3 regions of the Shewanella sp. SP1S2-4 genome follow, and region 1 is predicted to be linked to each of the others. Evidence: predicted binding sites of a transcription regulator. Region 1 holds the regulator's gene; each other region holds the start of a gene.
What was found. The regulator sigma-54, encoded in region 1, starts transcription at its own class of promoters, with help from an activator protein. The targets are predictions, from matches to a motif close to GTTGGCACGNNNNTNGNNT.

Region 1 (5,059 bases):
ACGTGCACAAACATGCCACTGCTAAGCGCTTGGTTTAACTGGTCGAGACTATGTCCGGTGTGATCGTTTTCTGAATTATCTACGGGCATTTGTCCTCCATAGTTGTCCGCCACTGTGCGGCAAATTGGTTCGAGAGTGCGCTGCTTGGCGCAGGGCTAGACTTAGCGGTGACTTCGCGATAGTTATGCTTCAGTCACAGATAGAGAGCTCTGGCATAGATCATGCGTTTTACGCATAGATTAAGGCGGCTAAGACTAAGGTGAGTCAGCGGTAATGCTCGCTAGTGTAATCGCCTATGGTTCGTGCCGTCGAGCGACAAATATGTCGCCAAGCTTTTGAAACGAGATGTGAACTGCACAAATAAGCAGTGCTAAGTGTGATGTGTACTGATCTGAGTGCCTGTGTGGAACACTGAGTATGAAATGAAACTAACAGGCTTCGTCAAACTTAGCGTCGATTAAGGCACAAATGGCATCCAGAGCGGGCTCTGCATCTGGGCCTTCGGCGATAAGCTTAATGGTTTTACCCATGCCAGTTTCAAGCATCAGTAAGCCGAGCACGCTGGCGGCGGATGCCTGTTTATCGCCTTGTATCAAGGTGATGCTTGCATCAAACTCGGATGCCAGTACCACGAGCTTTGTGGCGGCACGGGCATGTAATCCCAGTTTGTTACAGATGGTGATCTGACGTTCAAGCTTTGGCATTATTCAGCTCTCGATGGCGGGCATAAACCTTATGTTTACCGTTACTAAAGCGTTTAGCCAATTGCTCAGCGACGTAAACCGATCTGTGTTGCCCACCCGTGCAGCCAATGGCCACAGTCAAATAACTGCGATTGTTGCGTTCGAGATGCGGCAGCCAAGTTTCCAGCAAATTCTCGATTTGCCAGATGAACTTATTGACCAGTGGTTGGCGATTTAAGAACTCAGCTACGGGCTCATCTAAGCCAGTCAATGGACGCAGCGCCAGTTCCCAGTGTGGGTTAGGCAGGAAGCGCACATCAAACATAAAGTCGGCTTCGGTGGGCATACCGTGCTTAAAGCCAAAGGACTCAAAGTTGATCACTAATTCTTTATCGACACTGCCGAGCAGAATTTGTCTCACTTGATCGCTTAAATCATAGATATTCAGGTTCGACGTATCTATGTAGTGATCGACCAGTTTTGACATAGGCTCGAGCAGTTTCCCTTCCAGTTTTATTGCTTCTTGCAAAGAGACTTGGCTCTTCGACAAAGGGTGCAAACGGCGGGTTTCGCTGTAACGCTTGAGCAGAATTTTATCGCTGGAATTGAGGAAGAAGCTGGTTAACTCAGTATCAGGAGGCAGGCTCGCGAGTTGCTTCACTAAGACTTTATCCTGCTCAGGCATGTTACGCACGTCGACACTGATGGCGACGAGATCGTTACTGCCTTTGAGTTGCTCAAGCAAAGTGCCGATTAAGGGCAAGGGAAGGTTATCGACACAATAATAGCCGAGATCTTCGAGTACCCTTAGGGCGACAGATTTGCCTGAGCCTGAGCGGCCCGACACTATGACCAGTTTCATCCAGTGATTACCTGATAGAGTTCCGTTTCATCATGCGTCTTGCGTAATTGCTTTAATATTTGCTTGTCGCTCAGCTTTTCGGCCATGCAAGACAAGGTACTTAAGTGCTGCTGACATTGGTCTGCAGGCACCAGTAGTGCAAATAAAATATCAACAGGTTGCTTATCGATAGCATCGAATGCTATCGGCTCTTCACACTTAATGAGTATGGCAATGGGCTGATCTATATCGGCTAGTCGACCATGTGGAATGGCGATGCCGTTACCTATACCTGTGCTCCCCATCTTTTCGCGCGCCACTAGGCTTTCGAATATCTCTTGAGATGAGAGGGTCGGGTACTGGGCAGCGACTAAGTCGCTGATGAGTTCCAGTACCTTTTTCTTGCTGCCCGGAGTGGCGCAGGTAGTGCACTCCGGCCGCAGTATGGTACAAAGTTCCATTATTAGTGTTTTGTTAACTTCTCTTTGTGTTTAATAACCTGACGATCAAGCTTGTCAATCAGGGCGTCTATAGCGGCATACATGTCAGCATGCTCTGAAGTAGCAAAAACTTCACCACCGATAAGATTTATTCTCGCTTCGGCAATCTGTTGCATTTTCTCGACATTGAGCACAACGTGCACATTATTGATCTGTTCGAAATGGCGTTCAAGTTTTGAAAACTTTTCTTCTACATATGCGCGTAACGATTCGGTAATTTCGACATGGTGTCCACTCAGGTTTATTTGCATAGAAACGTCCTCCGATATCCACTGTAGGTTATAAACTTTTACGCTGATTAGAAGGCGGAATGAGCATAGCCTCTCGGTACTTCGCAATGGTTCTGCGGGCTACGTTGATCCCTTGTTCTGCCAGAAGTTGTGCCATCTTACTGTCGCTCAATGGTTTTTTCTGGTTTTCCGCTGCAACCAGTTTCTTAATGAAGGCTCTGATTGCTGTGGATGAGCACTCCCCACCATCGTCAGTACCGACGTGGCTAGAGAAGAAGTATTTTAGTTCAAAAAGTCCCTTAGGGGTATGCATGTATTTCTGTGTCGTCACCCGTGAGATGGTCGACTCATGCATTTCTACCGCTTCGGCAATATCGTTAAGCACCATAGGTTTCATGGCTTCTTCACCGTATTCAAAGAAACCTTGCTGATATTGGACGATACAGTTCGCCACCTTCAACAAGGTATCATTACGGCTCTCTAAACTCTTGATAAACCATTTAGCCTCTTGCAGATGGCCACGAATAAATTGGCTATCGGCTTGGCTTTTAGTGCTGCGCGCCATCGAGGCATAATGTTGGTTTACATTGATTTTTGGCATGCAGTCAGGATTCAGCTCAACCACCCAGCGGCCATTTTTCTTCGACACTGACACATCTGGGATGACGTATTCGTCATCGTTGGGCGTAATCAATAAACCTGGGCGGGGATTGAGGGTTTGGATAAGCGCTATGCCGTCTCTTAACTCATCCTCTTTTAATTTAGTCTTACGCATCAACAATCTAAAATCGCGGGCGGCGATCAGATCTAAATGATCTTTGATCAGCATGCGGGCGTTTTCTAGGTTGGGCGTGTCAGCGGCGAAATGCGACAGTTGGATCAACAGGCACTCGCTTAAATCGCGGGCGGCAACACCAATGGGATCAAAGTGTTGAATGCGCTTGAGTACGGCTTCGACTTCGTCAAGCTCAACCTCAGGATTGCCCATAGCTTCGAGAATTTCTTCAGTGCTTTGGGTGAGATAGCCCTGATCGTCAATGGCATCAATAATGGCGGTGGCAATGGCTAAATCGGTTTCAGAAAACGGCGTGAGGTTTTTTTGCCATTCTAAGTGCTCATACAAGCCTTCACTGGTCTCACCTTGGAAGGGCATATCATCTTCACGACTGCCACCGGGGCCAGAATTGGGGGAGGCGGTGAACACTTCATCCCAGGTGGTGTCCATGGGGAGTTCGTCGGGCATGGATTCTTTGGTTAAGGACTCTGCCGTGTCTATGGTGGAGCTGTCTTTCTCTGGCGGCAGAGTGCTCGATTCACTGAAATCCGTATCGGATAGCGTTTGGTTTACAGGGGCTTTAGTGGCGTCGAATTGATCCTCTTCCAGCTCGAGAAGGGGATTAGAATCTAAGGCTTGCTGGATCTCTTGCTGCAGTTCTAATGACGACAGTTGCAACAGACGTATGGCCTGTTGTAATTGTGGCGTCATGGTTAACTGTTGACCCAGTTTGAGCTGGAGTGACGCTTTCATGTTACCGCTGATCCCTACGTTATTATTGTTGGATGAGGTCGCTTGTTATCATCTTGAGTGGAGTCCAATGGTGGCATAAATTACCTGCATTGGCTCCGCTTGATTAACTATAGCCTGAATTGTTCACCTAAGTACACAGCCCTAACTTGCTGATTGTCTAAGATCTCTGCGGGTGTCCCCTCGGCAATCAAGTTTCCGTGACTCACGATATAGGCATGTTCACACACATCTAATGTCTCACGGACATTGTGGTCTGTGATCAACACGCCAAGGCCACGACTTTTGAGCTGTTCGATAATCTTTTTAATGTCGATAACCGAAATCGGATCGACACCAGCAAAGGGTTCATCGAGCAAAATGAACTTAGGATTTGCTGCTAACGCCCGCGCAATTTCGACACGGCGACGTTCACCGCCCGACAATGACATGCCTTGGCTGTCACGGATGTGGGTAATGTGGAACTCTTCGAGCAGATGCTCTAGCTCTTCTTCCCTTTGCTCTTTTTTTAATTCTTTACGCGTTTGCAGCACGGCCATGATGTTGTCATGGACGGTCAGTTTACGGAAGATACTGGCTTCCTGCGGCAAGTAACCTATACCTTTGCGGGCACGCAGGTGCATAGGATCTGCGGTTAAATCATCATCGTCGATAAAGATGTGGCCTTTATCGCTTTTAACCAGACCGACGACCATGTAAAAGGTGGTAGTTTTACCCGCGCCGTTCGGGCCGAGTAGGCCAACGACCTGACCGGTTTTTACCGTCAGACTGACGTCTTTAACCACTTGGCGACTCTTGTAACTCTTCGCCAGATTTTGTGCTCTTAGGGTGATTTGGGTCATTTAGAGTCCTGCTTTTTCACAGGTTTATCTGCTGGCGCGTCTGGTTTGGCATCATCTTGATAGCTTTCAGGCTGAATAATAGTGATCACGCGATCGTCACCACTACCTGTGCTCTCAGCAATCAATTTTTGCTGGATGATGTTATAGCGGATCACATTACCCGTCACTTGGCTACCCGCTTGATCTAACGAAGCTTGGCCTTTCAGTGTTAGGGTACGGCTTGCCATATCGTAACGAATTTCTTTCGCGCTCGCCGAGGCTGGACGACCATCGTCTAACACTTGGCTGTAAGTTGCTGGGTTACCAGTGGCCACTAAAATTTTGCTATTTTCACCTTCGGCAGAAAATGCACGCAGTTCATTTGCTTGGATTTTTATCGAGCCTTGGGTAACTTCCACCGGGCCAAAGAAGATGATCTGGTTGTTCTTGATATCTGCC
Region 2 (5,059 bases), on a different contig from region 1:
ACGGCCATAGGATATGCGCCCTTAGCGACTCAACCGGCTAAAGAGCAATCACAAAGAGTGTTGATGGCCATGCAAGCATCAAAAATTGTGGCCTATCGTGAATTAGCAGAACAAGTTTATGGGCAGAAAATAACGGCAAACAGCAGTGTCAGTGATTGGATGTTGACGGACGATAATGTTAAAGCGTCGGTTTCTGGTGTGATCCGTGGGGCGCGGGTCGTTAAGAGTTATCCAGCTGGCGATCATTATGTCACTGAGTTAGAACTGGATTTTTCACAGGTATGGGCGCTGTATCAACAACAGAGTCGTCCACAGCGAGTGAAAGAAGTCACGTATTTCTAGTCATTTCTACATGACTCTATTGAGCCGCGGACTATACGAGTAGTATGCGGCTTTTCTATTTCTGCAAAGTACTAAAGTTTAATTTTTAATCAGAGCTTAGAAGCTGGAAATACAGAGTATGAATTGATGCGCCTGTTAGGCTTTTAAATCATTACCTAAACTTGAGATAGTTGAGGTCTTGCCTTTATCGTTATACGTAAGGCTGGAGGCGTTTCTGCTAGCTTGTAAAGCTTGAGCGAAGCGATTCAGGCTGGCTAAATTCATCTCAATTAAACTGGCATTTTGATCGTTCAGTTCTTTGCATTCAGTTAATGCGTCTTTGACAACGGCCATTTTATGCACGAGTTCACTTTGCTGAGTGAGTTGAGACTTATCAGTGTGGTTTGCCAGAATATCGTCATTAGTCTTGAGTTCTTTCAGACATTGTGATTTTTCGTTAGCAAGAGAAAGCAGTAAATCGGCGTTTTGGTCAACCAAAGCGCCTTTTTCCTTGAGTATGATTTGCTTAAGAACAGCCAAATGGGCGTGTTGTAGATCTACCAGTTTAGCTATTTCAGTCATAGTTACTCTTTATTTAAGTCATTAAGTTCGGCTTCAAAACTTGCAATATTGGCAGCCAACTTTTCGGGGTCAATTTTGTAGCGGCCTTCGGCGATAGCTTGTTTAATTTCGGCCACTTTCTTTTGATCAACTTCAGGAAGGCTCGCCATTTTAGTCTGAGCTCCTTGCAGTTGTTGCGCTTGCGCTGTAATCACCACTGAGTCGCTTCTTTGTGGTGTTGTCGATTTTGTGGCAACTTGAGCAGATTGATCGCTGCTAGTTTTAGTTGCACCTGAACGAACTTGTGCGGTCGTTGCAGTGTTGAGTTTGCTAATATCAATTGCCATTTTCGGCTCCAGCGTCGTGTGTACGGGATTTCTTAACTGGGGTATCGGCAGCTTATAAAAAAGCTTTAGATTATTTTACATTCTTACTTCAACTTCGCCAATGCCCGTGACTATAGCATCTAGTTCTTTGTTTGAACTGCTATTTTTGACTCTGATCCGATCGCCTTTATTGCCATCTTGTAGGGCTTCGCCTACTGTTTTGAGTTCGAATGAGCTAGAACGAACATAGATAGATACCGAGTCGTTTTTACACACAAAGCATAAGTTGTTGCTTAATATGGGATTATCCTTTGAGACGCGTCGTTTGACTCGCACACCAGCTAATTTACTAGGGTCATTAAATTCAGCGCCCCGCAAACTATTTTGCTCAATGTAACGGATTTCAACTTGGCTAGGGGAGATGAGTTCGCCAGGCGCTAAGGTTTCAGTTGTGACCACAACGGGGAATAAAATATCCACTCTCACCGAGATATAAATTTGCCAAGGGTAAGCGAGCTCTTGCGTATCGCAGCTGACTTTTAGGGTGTTATTACGACTAATTTCCCTGTCACTCGCCAATTCAACCTTAATCGGCGACGAGCATTGTGACGGCAGCATTCTTGCGTCAACTAATTGCGGCGAAATATCGACTTTGGCATTAGTTGGCACGGATATCTTTTCTGAAATAAGCGCTTTAGCTAATTCTGAGATGGCCGATACGGTGGGAACAATAGGCTCTGCACTCGCAAAAGCGGGCATGAAGAGGGCGAAAACACTAAAAAAACAGACTAAATTTACTTTCATAATGAAGAGACTAGCTTGTAACGCCAGAATGCACCTATACTTTTATCAAGTTCGAAGCTGACCACTGTAATAATAATTTGCATTACTGTCAGAAGATTGACTCAGTTTCGACTATGTTTATCGATAGATAAGACGTAAGCAATTAATATGCCTATACTCAAACGAGTCATAGGGCCGTACATAAACAGAACAACAAGGCAGAGTTATGTCGAGTATTCTTGATTCAGTCAACAAACGAACCCAGCTCGTTGGCCAAAACCGTTTAGAATTGCTGCTTTTTAAATTAAACGGTCGTCAACGGTTTGGGATTAACGTGTTTAAGGTGAAAGAAGTACTGCAGTGCCCGCCACTGACCACTTTGCCTAAACTTAATCCTTATGTTAAAGGTGTCGCGCATATTCGCGGTACGACTATTTCAGTTATTGATCTGAGTGCGGCAACAGGTGGTAGACCTTTAGCGAGTACTGAAAACTGTTTCATCATTATTTCTGAATATAACCGCAGCGTTCAAGGTTTCTTGGTCAGTTCTGTTGAGCGGATTATAAACATGAATTGGGAAGCGATTATGCCTCCGCCTCAAGGTGCTGGTCGTTATTCTTATCTGACGGCAGTAACTGAGATAGAAGGTGAATTGGTTGAAATTCTCGACGTAGAAAAAATCTTAGATGAGATTTCACCGGTTAAAACTGCCATCAGTGAAGAAGCCAATGAAAAGCTGACCCTCGACAGAACCCAGCATTACCATATTATGGTTATCGATGATTCTGCCGTGGCGCGTAAGCAAATTATTCGTTCACTCGAGTCATTGAACTTACAAATTGATACCGCAAAAGATGGTCGAGAAGCATTAGATAAGCTTAAAGAAATCGCCAAAGAAATGGACAATGTTGCCGATGAAATCCCTCTCATTATCTCAGACATTGAGATGCCTGAAATGGATGGTTATACCCTGACCGCTGAGATCCGAGATGATCCTAAGCTCAAGCATATTAAAGTGGTACTGCACACATCGTTAAGTGGTGTATTCAATCAGGCAATGGTTCAAAAAGTGGGGGCCAATGACTTTATCGCTAAGTTTAATCCCGACGAACTGGCTGCTGCCGTGAATAAACACTTAAGTTTGTAAGTTTGTAAGTGCAGTAGTTAGTACCTAGATACGCTTTACGCTATAATCTCGACTTTATAACATGATGGTTTCGCACTGATTTTGGTGCTTGCTATAGGATTTAGGATGTGAATGTGCCAAATAAATCACTCGCTGAAGCTGAATATAATCAATTTAGGTTGTTCTTAGAGCAACACAGCGGCATCGTACTGGGTGAAAATAAGCAATATCTGGTGCGCAGTCGTCTTGCTCCTCTGATGGGGAAATATAACCTGCCATCCTTATCCGATGTGGTTAAGCATTCGATGAAGCCTACGGAACGTGCGCTTCGGGCTGAAGTGATCGATGCTATGACGACCAATGAAACCCTTTGGTTCCGTGATCGTTATCCATTTGAGTTATTGCATAACGTTTTGTTACCTGAGTACAGTCGTTTAGGTCGTCCACTTAAGATTTGGTCGGCAGCGTGTTCGTCCGGGCAAGAACCCTATTCATTGGCGATGACGATTCTTGAGTATCAACAGAAGAAGCCTGGTGCGCTTGCGGGTAGTGCGTCAATTCAAGCCACGGATTTGTCGCCTTCCATGTTGGAACGTTGCAAAAATGCTGAGTACGATAGCTTGGCATTAGCGCGCGGTTTATCCGAGGAGCGTAAGCGTCAGTTTTTTGATGCTTTGCCTTCAGGCAATATGAAGTTAAAGGATAATGTTAAGCGTTTGGTGAACTTTAGGGCACATAATCTGCTTGAAAGTTATAGCTTACTTGGTAAGTTCGACATTATTTTTTGCCGCAATGTGCTGATTTATTTTGCGCCTGAGGCAAAGGCAAAAATTTTGCGGCAATTCGCTGCCGCTCTTAATCCAAAAGGGATTTTATTTCTCGGTGCATCAGAATCTATTGCTGGTTTAACGGATGAGTTTGACATGGTCCGTTGTAACCCTGGGATTTATTACCAGAAAAAGACTTAAGTCTGCTGCTTTAAAGAAAATTACCGACATTTGTCGGTAATTTTTTACCCATCACTTGCTCATCCCTATTGTTATTCTCATTATTCTCCTATGTTGGCACATGAATTGCTTTATTTCCGTGAGTAACACGAGGAGGCAATTTTATGGCGATCAATTTTGATAATGCACTGGGTGTGCATCAGTACACTCTCGGTATTAGAGCGCAGCGAGCTGAAGTCATTTCGAGCAATATCGCTAACGCCGATACGCCACATTATAAAGCCCGTGATGTAGATTTTTCTGCGGCAATGCAGGCCGCCCGTGGCCAACAACAGCAGCGTAATAGTCTTGAAATGCAAGAGACAGACAAGCATTTTGGTCTTGCTGAGTTGACTGGTCAATTTGTTAAGTTCCGCGTGCCAAATCAACCCGATACTGGTGATGGTAATACTGTTGATATCCAACAGGAACAATCGGCATTTATGCAAAATGCCCTTGAATATCAAATGTCGCTTGGTTTTTTAGACAGTAAGTTTAGTGGCATGAAGAAAGCGCTGAGAGGGGATTAATCATGAGTTTATTTAGCATATTTGATGTTGCTGGCTCAGGAATGTCGGCTCAATCGGTCAGGTTGAACACCACTGCGAGTAACATAGCTAACGCTGATTCCGTCTCGAGTAGCGTAGATAAGACCTATCGTTCCCGTCATCCTATTTTCGAAGCTGAAATGGCCAAAGCGCAAAGTCAGCAACAAGCCTCTCAAGGTGTGGCGGTAAAAGGCATTGTTGAAAGTGATAAACCACTACTAAAAGAATACTCGCCCGATCATCCGATGGCGGATGCGGACGGCTTTATTTATAAACCGAATGTTAATGTCATGGAAGAAATGGCAGATATGATTTCTGCTTCGCGCTCATATCAAATGAATGTTCAGGTCGCTGAAGCAGCTAAGTCTATGCTGCAACAAACACTTGGGATGGGTAAATAACATGTGT
Region 3 (5,059 bases), on a different contig from region 1:
GCGAGTAAAAGGGACTGAATTTTCATGTTTGCCTCCAAGGCCTAGATAACTTTCTGAGAACCACAGTACAAAATCTAACCTGAACTAGAGCTTAACGCAAAACTGATATAAGTACAGCTAATGCTATGTAAGCTTTTGTATAAATAAGTAAATTTTATCGGACAACCACAATTGACACGTATCTTTTTGTATCGAGACTGCACTAAGTAAGTGCATAGTTATCAATTTGTGAACATTTTACGCGCATAACCACAAAAAAAACGTTATCCTTCCGCTATTGTTTACATGGCTCACTTAATAAAATGAAATTCCCCGTTGTACCTGTGTTCATTCTTATCCTGTTTACCTGCGTAGTTAGTGCGATTTGGTTTATCTCCCCGAGTGATAAAAATACCGGCCCTAAAACTTGGTCAGCCTTTATCTATAACCATGGCTATGACTCGGGGAAGTATAAAAAAACCGATAACTTTGACAGCTATGAGACCTGCCGCGATTTTGCACGCGAACAATCAGCCTTCTACGACGATGTACCTTGGGAATGTGGTTCTATGTGCCAGTTCGATACTCGCAAGCAAGGGTTTCAATGCAAAGAAATTAAAAATGAGCGCTAACTAACCGTTCAGCATAGGTTCAATATTTATACAATAAGCTAAGCCCCTCAAAGCACAACTCGTTTTCTTTACCGTCTAAGGATGCACGATTTAGAACTGACGTGTTAAACGTAATTTTTAATTTGGAGCTTACCTATGAACCTAAAAAAAGCTAATTTATCAAAACCTTACTCACATAAAATCGCTTTATTGGCTCTACTAACATTCGGAACTAGCATTAGTCTTTCAAGCCATGCGGCGCCATTGACCATCAGCCAACAACAGGCGGTTAACGCTCATTTTAGCAAATTGGCTCAGGCGCAATATGCGGCTGAAACCCAAATGGCTGAGCAGCTTAAGCAAGATTTTTCTCAGCAATTAACCGCACAGGAACATGAGTTTATGAATGATATCTGCCCTAAATACGGCATGACATTCGACGTGACAACCAATGCCTGTTTACGCTCATAAGCGATTGCAAGATTAAAATGGAAAACGGGCGCTGAGCTCAGGGTATTGCAGCTTTAAATCCTTGGGCTTAGTGCTAAATTTTTTCCCCGCGGGCGTCGCCTTGCCCGATGGCATAAAGGGCAATTCCTCACCGGTTCTATCTTCGTATAATTGCCCTGCAATAAGATCGTATTCATCCACAAAGGGATAAGCATAGGCATCTCGCTCTGGCCAAGCGGCTAAACGCGCTAAAGTGTCAGGCTGATTAACCACACCATCGTAGATTTCTTTGCCGAGTGAAATCAAAAAACACCTGAATTCGGCAAAGGCATATTCAGAATCACAGCCCGTAATAATGTAAGCAGCGCCCCAAACCGACCACAAATAGCTACGGCGCATCTGCTGACCAAAGATTTTATCGAAGGCTTTTAACTCTTCATTACTCAGTTCGGCGAGTTTCTGCTTCAGTGCTTGAGCCAAAGACTCCTGTGATTGCGCCGCTTCCGTACGCGTGACTAAACCCCAAAACTCAACTTCTGTCATAAACTTCACCTAATAGAGCCTTTAGCAAAAAGGCATATTCTACACGATATTAAGGTTATGCTGGACTCGGATTAGGGCATTTCCTACACTTGCTCATCTTCTTAGCTACCTGTCTACACATACATCTATGCCTAAACGTCTTATGCTACTGATCTCTTTATATTGCCTCTTCAGCATTGCCGCACTTTTACGGGCTGTGACAACGCAATCCTTTGATGTATTCACCCTAGGCGTCCTCCCCGTGCTCGTTGGCATAATGATGCGCACACCGTGGTCGAGCTTAGTATTGAAGATTTATATCGGCATGCAAACCTTAGGATTTTCCGCCCTAGGCATGACAGCGATTATTGCCTATCGTATAACCCCTGAAGATGTAAAAGTGATTGTTTCTGGTCACAATATTCCTATGTTGCCGCTGACGATAAGCATTATTGTCATTTTACTCCTGCAATATTGGATCGCATTTTCTAAGGTCACGAGTCATTATTTGACCCGTCAAACACGGTAATGGACATTTGTTGCTAAGCTGTTACTAATAGCGTAGCTTAGCGACCCAATAAAATACTTGCGACTCTTAACTTGAAGTAGACTATGAGCCATTTATCGCCCAGTGAACTATCCATTCTTTTGGTAGAACCTTCAGATATCCAGCGTCGAATAATTATTCAGCGCTTGCAACAAGAAGGTATTCTCAGCATTCAAACCGCAGAAAATATCGAAGCGGCTAAAGATATTATTGCTCGCCACAAACCCGATCTTATCGCCAGCGCCATGCATTTTGATGATGGCACCGCCATTGATCTTTTGGGTTACCTAAGGGCTAACGCGGACTGCAAAGATATTCAATTTATGCTGGTCTCGAGTGAGTGTCGCCGTGAGCAACTTGAGATATTCCGCCAATCGGGTGTGGTCGCTATCCTGCCTAAGCCCTTCAGTGCCGACCATTTAGCCACAGCCTTAAATGCCACTATCGATCTGCTCAGCCACGATGAACTCGACCTCAGTAACTTCGATGTGCAAGATGTGCGCGTATTAGTGGTCGATGATAGCCGTATGGCAAGAAATGTCATTAAACGCACTATCGGTAACTTAGGGATGAAACTGATTACCGAGGCCGAAGATGGTGCACAGGCCATAGCGTTGATGAAAAACAATATGTTCGACTTAGTCATCACTGACTACAATATGCCCAGCGTAGATGGTCTTGCGCTGACTCAATATATTCGCAGCGAAAGCCAGCAATCGCACATTCCCATCTTAATGGTATCTTCCGAAGCCAACGATACCCACCTCAGCAATGTGTCCCAAGCGGGGGTGAATGCCTTATGCGACAAGCCCTTTGAACCCAAATTGGTTAAAAAATTACTCTATCAACTGTTAGAAGAATGAAACCAGAATAAAACTTAAGTCACGAACTGAGTAAATATTCTGCGCTTTACCGAACATCCTGCGGCAGCTTAGACGCAAAAGGCTTTCCAAGCGCTGAACCTTATGGCATGTTAGGCACGCTTATTTCAAATAAATCTACGGAAAGAAGAGACAATAAAAATGAACAAAACTGAACTTATCGCCAAAATTGCAGAAAATGCCGATCTAACGAAAGTAGAAGCCGCACGCGCATTGAAGTCTTTTGAAGCAGCCATTACCGAATCAATGAAAAATGGTGACAAAATCTCCATCGTAGGCTTCGGTTCGTTTGAAACTGCGACTCGTGCTGCTCGCACTGGCCGTAACCCACAAACGGGTAAAGAAATTCAAATCGCTGAAGCGACTGTGCCTAAGTTTAAAGCGGGTAAAACCCTACGCGACAGCGTAAACTAAGCGAGAAAATTCAAAACAACGCCTCCATTGTGAGGCGTTTTTTTTTGCTTTCTTCCAGTGAAACCCTGAATATTTTTTGCACAACAAGAGTGCGCCTCTGCCCCATAAGCTGGCAAATAAAAACATTTCATTAACACTTGATATTCTAATGTATTGTTTTACATATGATTGTAATAGTGGCATGTGATTAGCAAATCCCTTCTTAGAAAAAAACCAAGATGCACTAATGACCACTGCTTACTTAAGTGCGCCAATGGTGAATCGATAAATAAGTCAATCGAGGGGATGAGCATGAAGAAATCACTGTATAGCGTTTTGGCCTTATCGACGGGAATGTTACTGGCAGGCAATGCCTTTGCAGCCGTATCAGGCAACATTGGTGGTACCTCTAATTACCTATGGCGCGGTGCGACCCAAACTAAAGATGCGGTCGCAATCCAAGGTGGGATTGACTACAGCCATGATTCTGGATTTTATGCCGGCACTTGGGCATCGAATGTGGATTTTGGTGATGATACGAGCTACGAGCTAGATCTCTACGCGGGTTATGGTGGCAATATTACCGAAGACATCAGTTACGACTTTGGCTACCTCTACTACGCCTACCCAGACGCTCCTGGCAGCATTGATTTTGGTGAACTCCATGCTGCAGTAACTTGGAAGTGGCTTGAACTGGGTTACTCCCATGTCATCAATGCCGGTGACGATGTCGCCGCCGATCCGTTAGATAATAAAGATCTCAGCTATTTTGCCGCGACTGTCTCTGTGCCTCTCACTGAAAAACTTAGCTTATCAGTGCACTATGGCTACTCAAGCGGTGATGTTGTGCAATCTTGGTTTGGCGAAGATAACTATGCCGACTATAACGTCACACTCAGTGCAGATACCAGCATGGGCACAGTGTCGTTCATGGTTTCTGATACCGATCTCACCGATGATGATGCCAAACTGGTACTCGGCTATTCCTACAGCTTTGATCTCTAAGATCTAACATTTAGGATCTTACGTCTAAGCTCTAAGCATAAAAAACGCCACCTTAAACGGTAGCGTTTTTTTAGCGTAATCAACTATTAGGCAATAATAGGTCTATTGGTTTTACGGGCAGCGACCATTTTCTCGATATATTCAACAATAGGCTCAGTCACTGAAATCCCTGTGGTTTGTTCAATCCCTTCAATGCCTGGCGCCGAATTCACCTCAAGGATCAAAGGGCCACGGTTAGAGCGTAAAATATCCACCCCAGCGACCACCAATCCCATCGCTTTAACCGCCGCAATCGCCATCTTACGTTCCACAGCAGTGATTTTAACCACCTCACCACAGCCGCCCAAATGCAGATTGGAGCGAAAATCACCCTCGGGTCCTTGGCGCTTCATAGAGGCGATGACCTTGTCCCCGACAACAAAACAACGAATATCACTGCCATTGGATTCTTTAATGTATTCCTGCACTAAGATATTCGCTTTCAGCCCCAAGAATGCTTCTATCACGCTCTCAGCAGCCGTTTTCGTCTCGGCTAATACCACGCCAATCCCTTGAGTACCTTCGAGTAACTTAATGACTAACGGAGCACCGCCCACCATATTGATGAGATCGGGGATGTCATTCGGCTTATTGGCAAAGCCTGTCACTGGCATGCCAATCCCTTTACGGGA

Region 2: flgA (flagellar basal body P-ring formation chaperone FlgA) is a predicted target of sigma-54. The motif match lies at 2,149-2,167, and genes of this name have one in related genera.
Region 3: Q4Q52_RS02730 (TorF family putative porin) is a predicted target of sigma-54. The motif match lies at 3,580-3,598, and genes of this name have one in related genera.

What each region holds. Positions count from the first base shown of each region.
Region 1 is NZ_JAUOET010000013.1:4,719-9,777, forward strand. Features, by position in the region: gene mgtE (magnesium transporter) at 1-89, opposite strand, end outside; gene Q4Q52_RS12965 (HPr family phosphocarrier protein) at 429-704, opposite strand; gene rapZ (RNase adapter RapZ) at 691-1,545, opposite strand; gene ptsN (PTS IIA-like nitrogen regulatory protein PtsN) at 1,542-1,985, opposite strand; gene hpf (ribosome hibernation promoting factor) at 1,988-2,275, opposite strand; gene Q4Q52_RS12985 (RNA polymerase factor sigma-54) at 2,304-3,782, opposite strand; gene lptB (LPS export ABC transporter ATP-binding protein) at 3,890-4,621, opposite strand; gene lptA (lipopolysaccharide transport periplasmic protein LptA) at 4,618-5,059, opposite strand, start outside.
Region 2 is NZ_JAUOET010000004.1:48,207-53,265, reverse strand. Features, by position in the region: gene Q4Q52_RS06300 (LPP20 family lipoprotein) at 1-342, shown strand, start outside; gene Q4Q52_RS06295 (flagella synthesis protein FlgN) at 478-903, opposite strand; gene flgM (flagellar biosynthesis anti-sigma factor FlgM) at 906-1,229, opposite strand; gene flgA (flagellar basal body P-ring formation chaperone FlgA) at 1,305-2,012, opposite strand; gene Q4Q52_RS06280 (chemotaxis protein CheV) at 2,218-3,138, shown strand; gene Q4Q52_RS06275 (protein-glutamate O-methyltransferase CheR) at 3,246-4,085, shown strand; gene flgB (flagellar basal body rod protein FlgB) at 4,229-4,633, shown strand; gene flgC (flagellar basal body rod protein FlgC) at 4,636-5,052, shown strand.
Region 3 is NZ_JAUOET010000002.1:119,459-124,517, reverse strand. Features, by position in the region: gene Q4Q52_RS02765 (DUF3016 domain-containing protein) at 1-26, opposite strand, end outside; gene Q4Q52_RS02760 (hypothetical protein) at 303-611, shown strand; gene Q4Q52_RS02755 (hypothetical protein) at 747-1,061, shown strand; gene Q4Q52_RS02750 (DUF4240 domain-containing protein) at 1,074-1,583, opposite strand; gene Q4Q52_RS02745 (hypothetical protein) at 1,711-2,091, shown strand; gene Q4Q52_RS02740 (response regulator) at 2,175-2,972, shown strand; gene Q4Q52_RS02735 (HU family DNA-binding protein) at 3,132-3,404, shown strand; gene Q4Q52_RS02730 (TorF family putative porin) at 3,696-4,388, shown strand; gene rimK (30S ribosomal protein S6--L-glutamate ligase) at 4,475-5,059, opposite strand, start outside.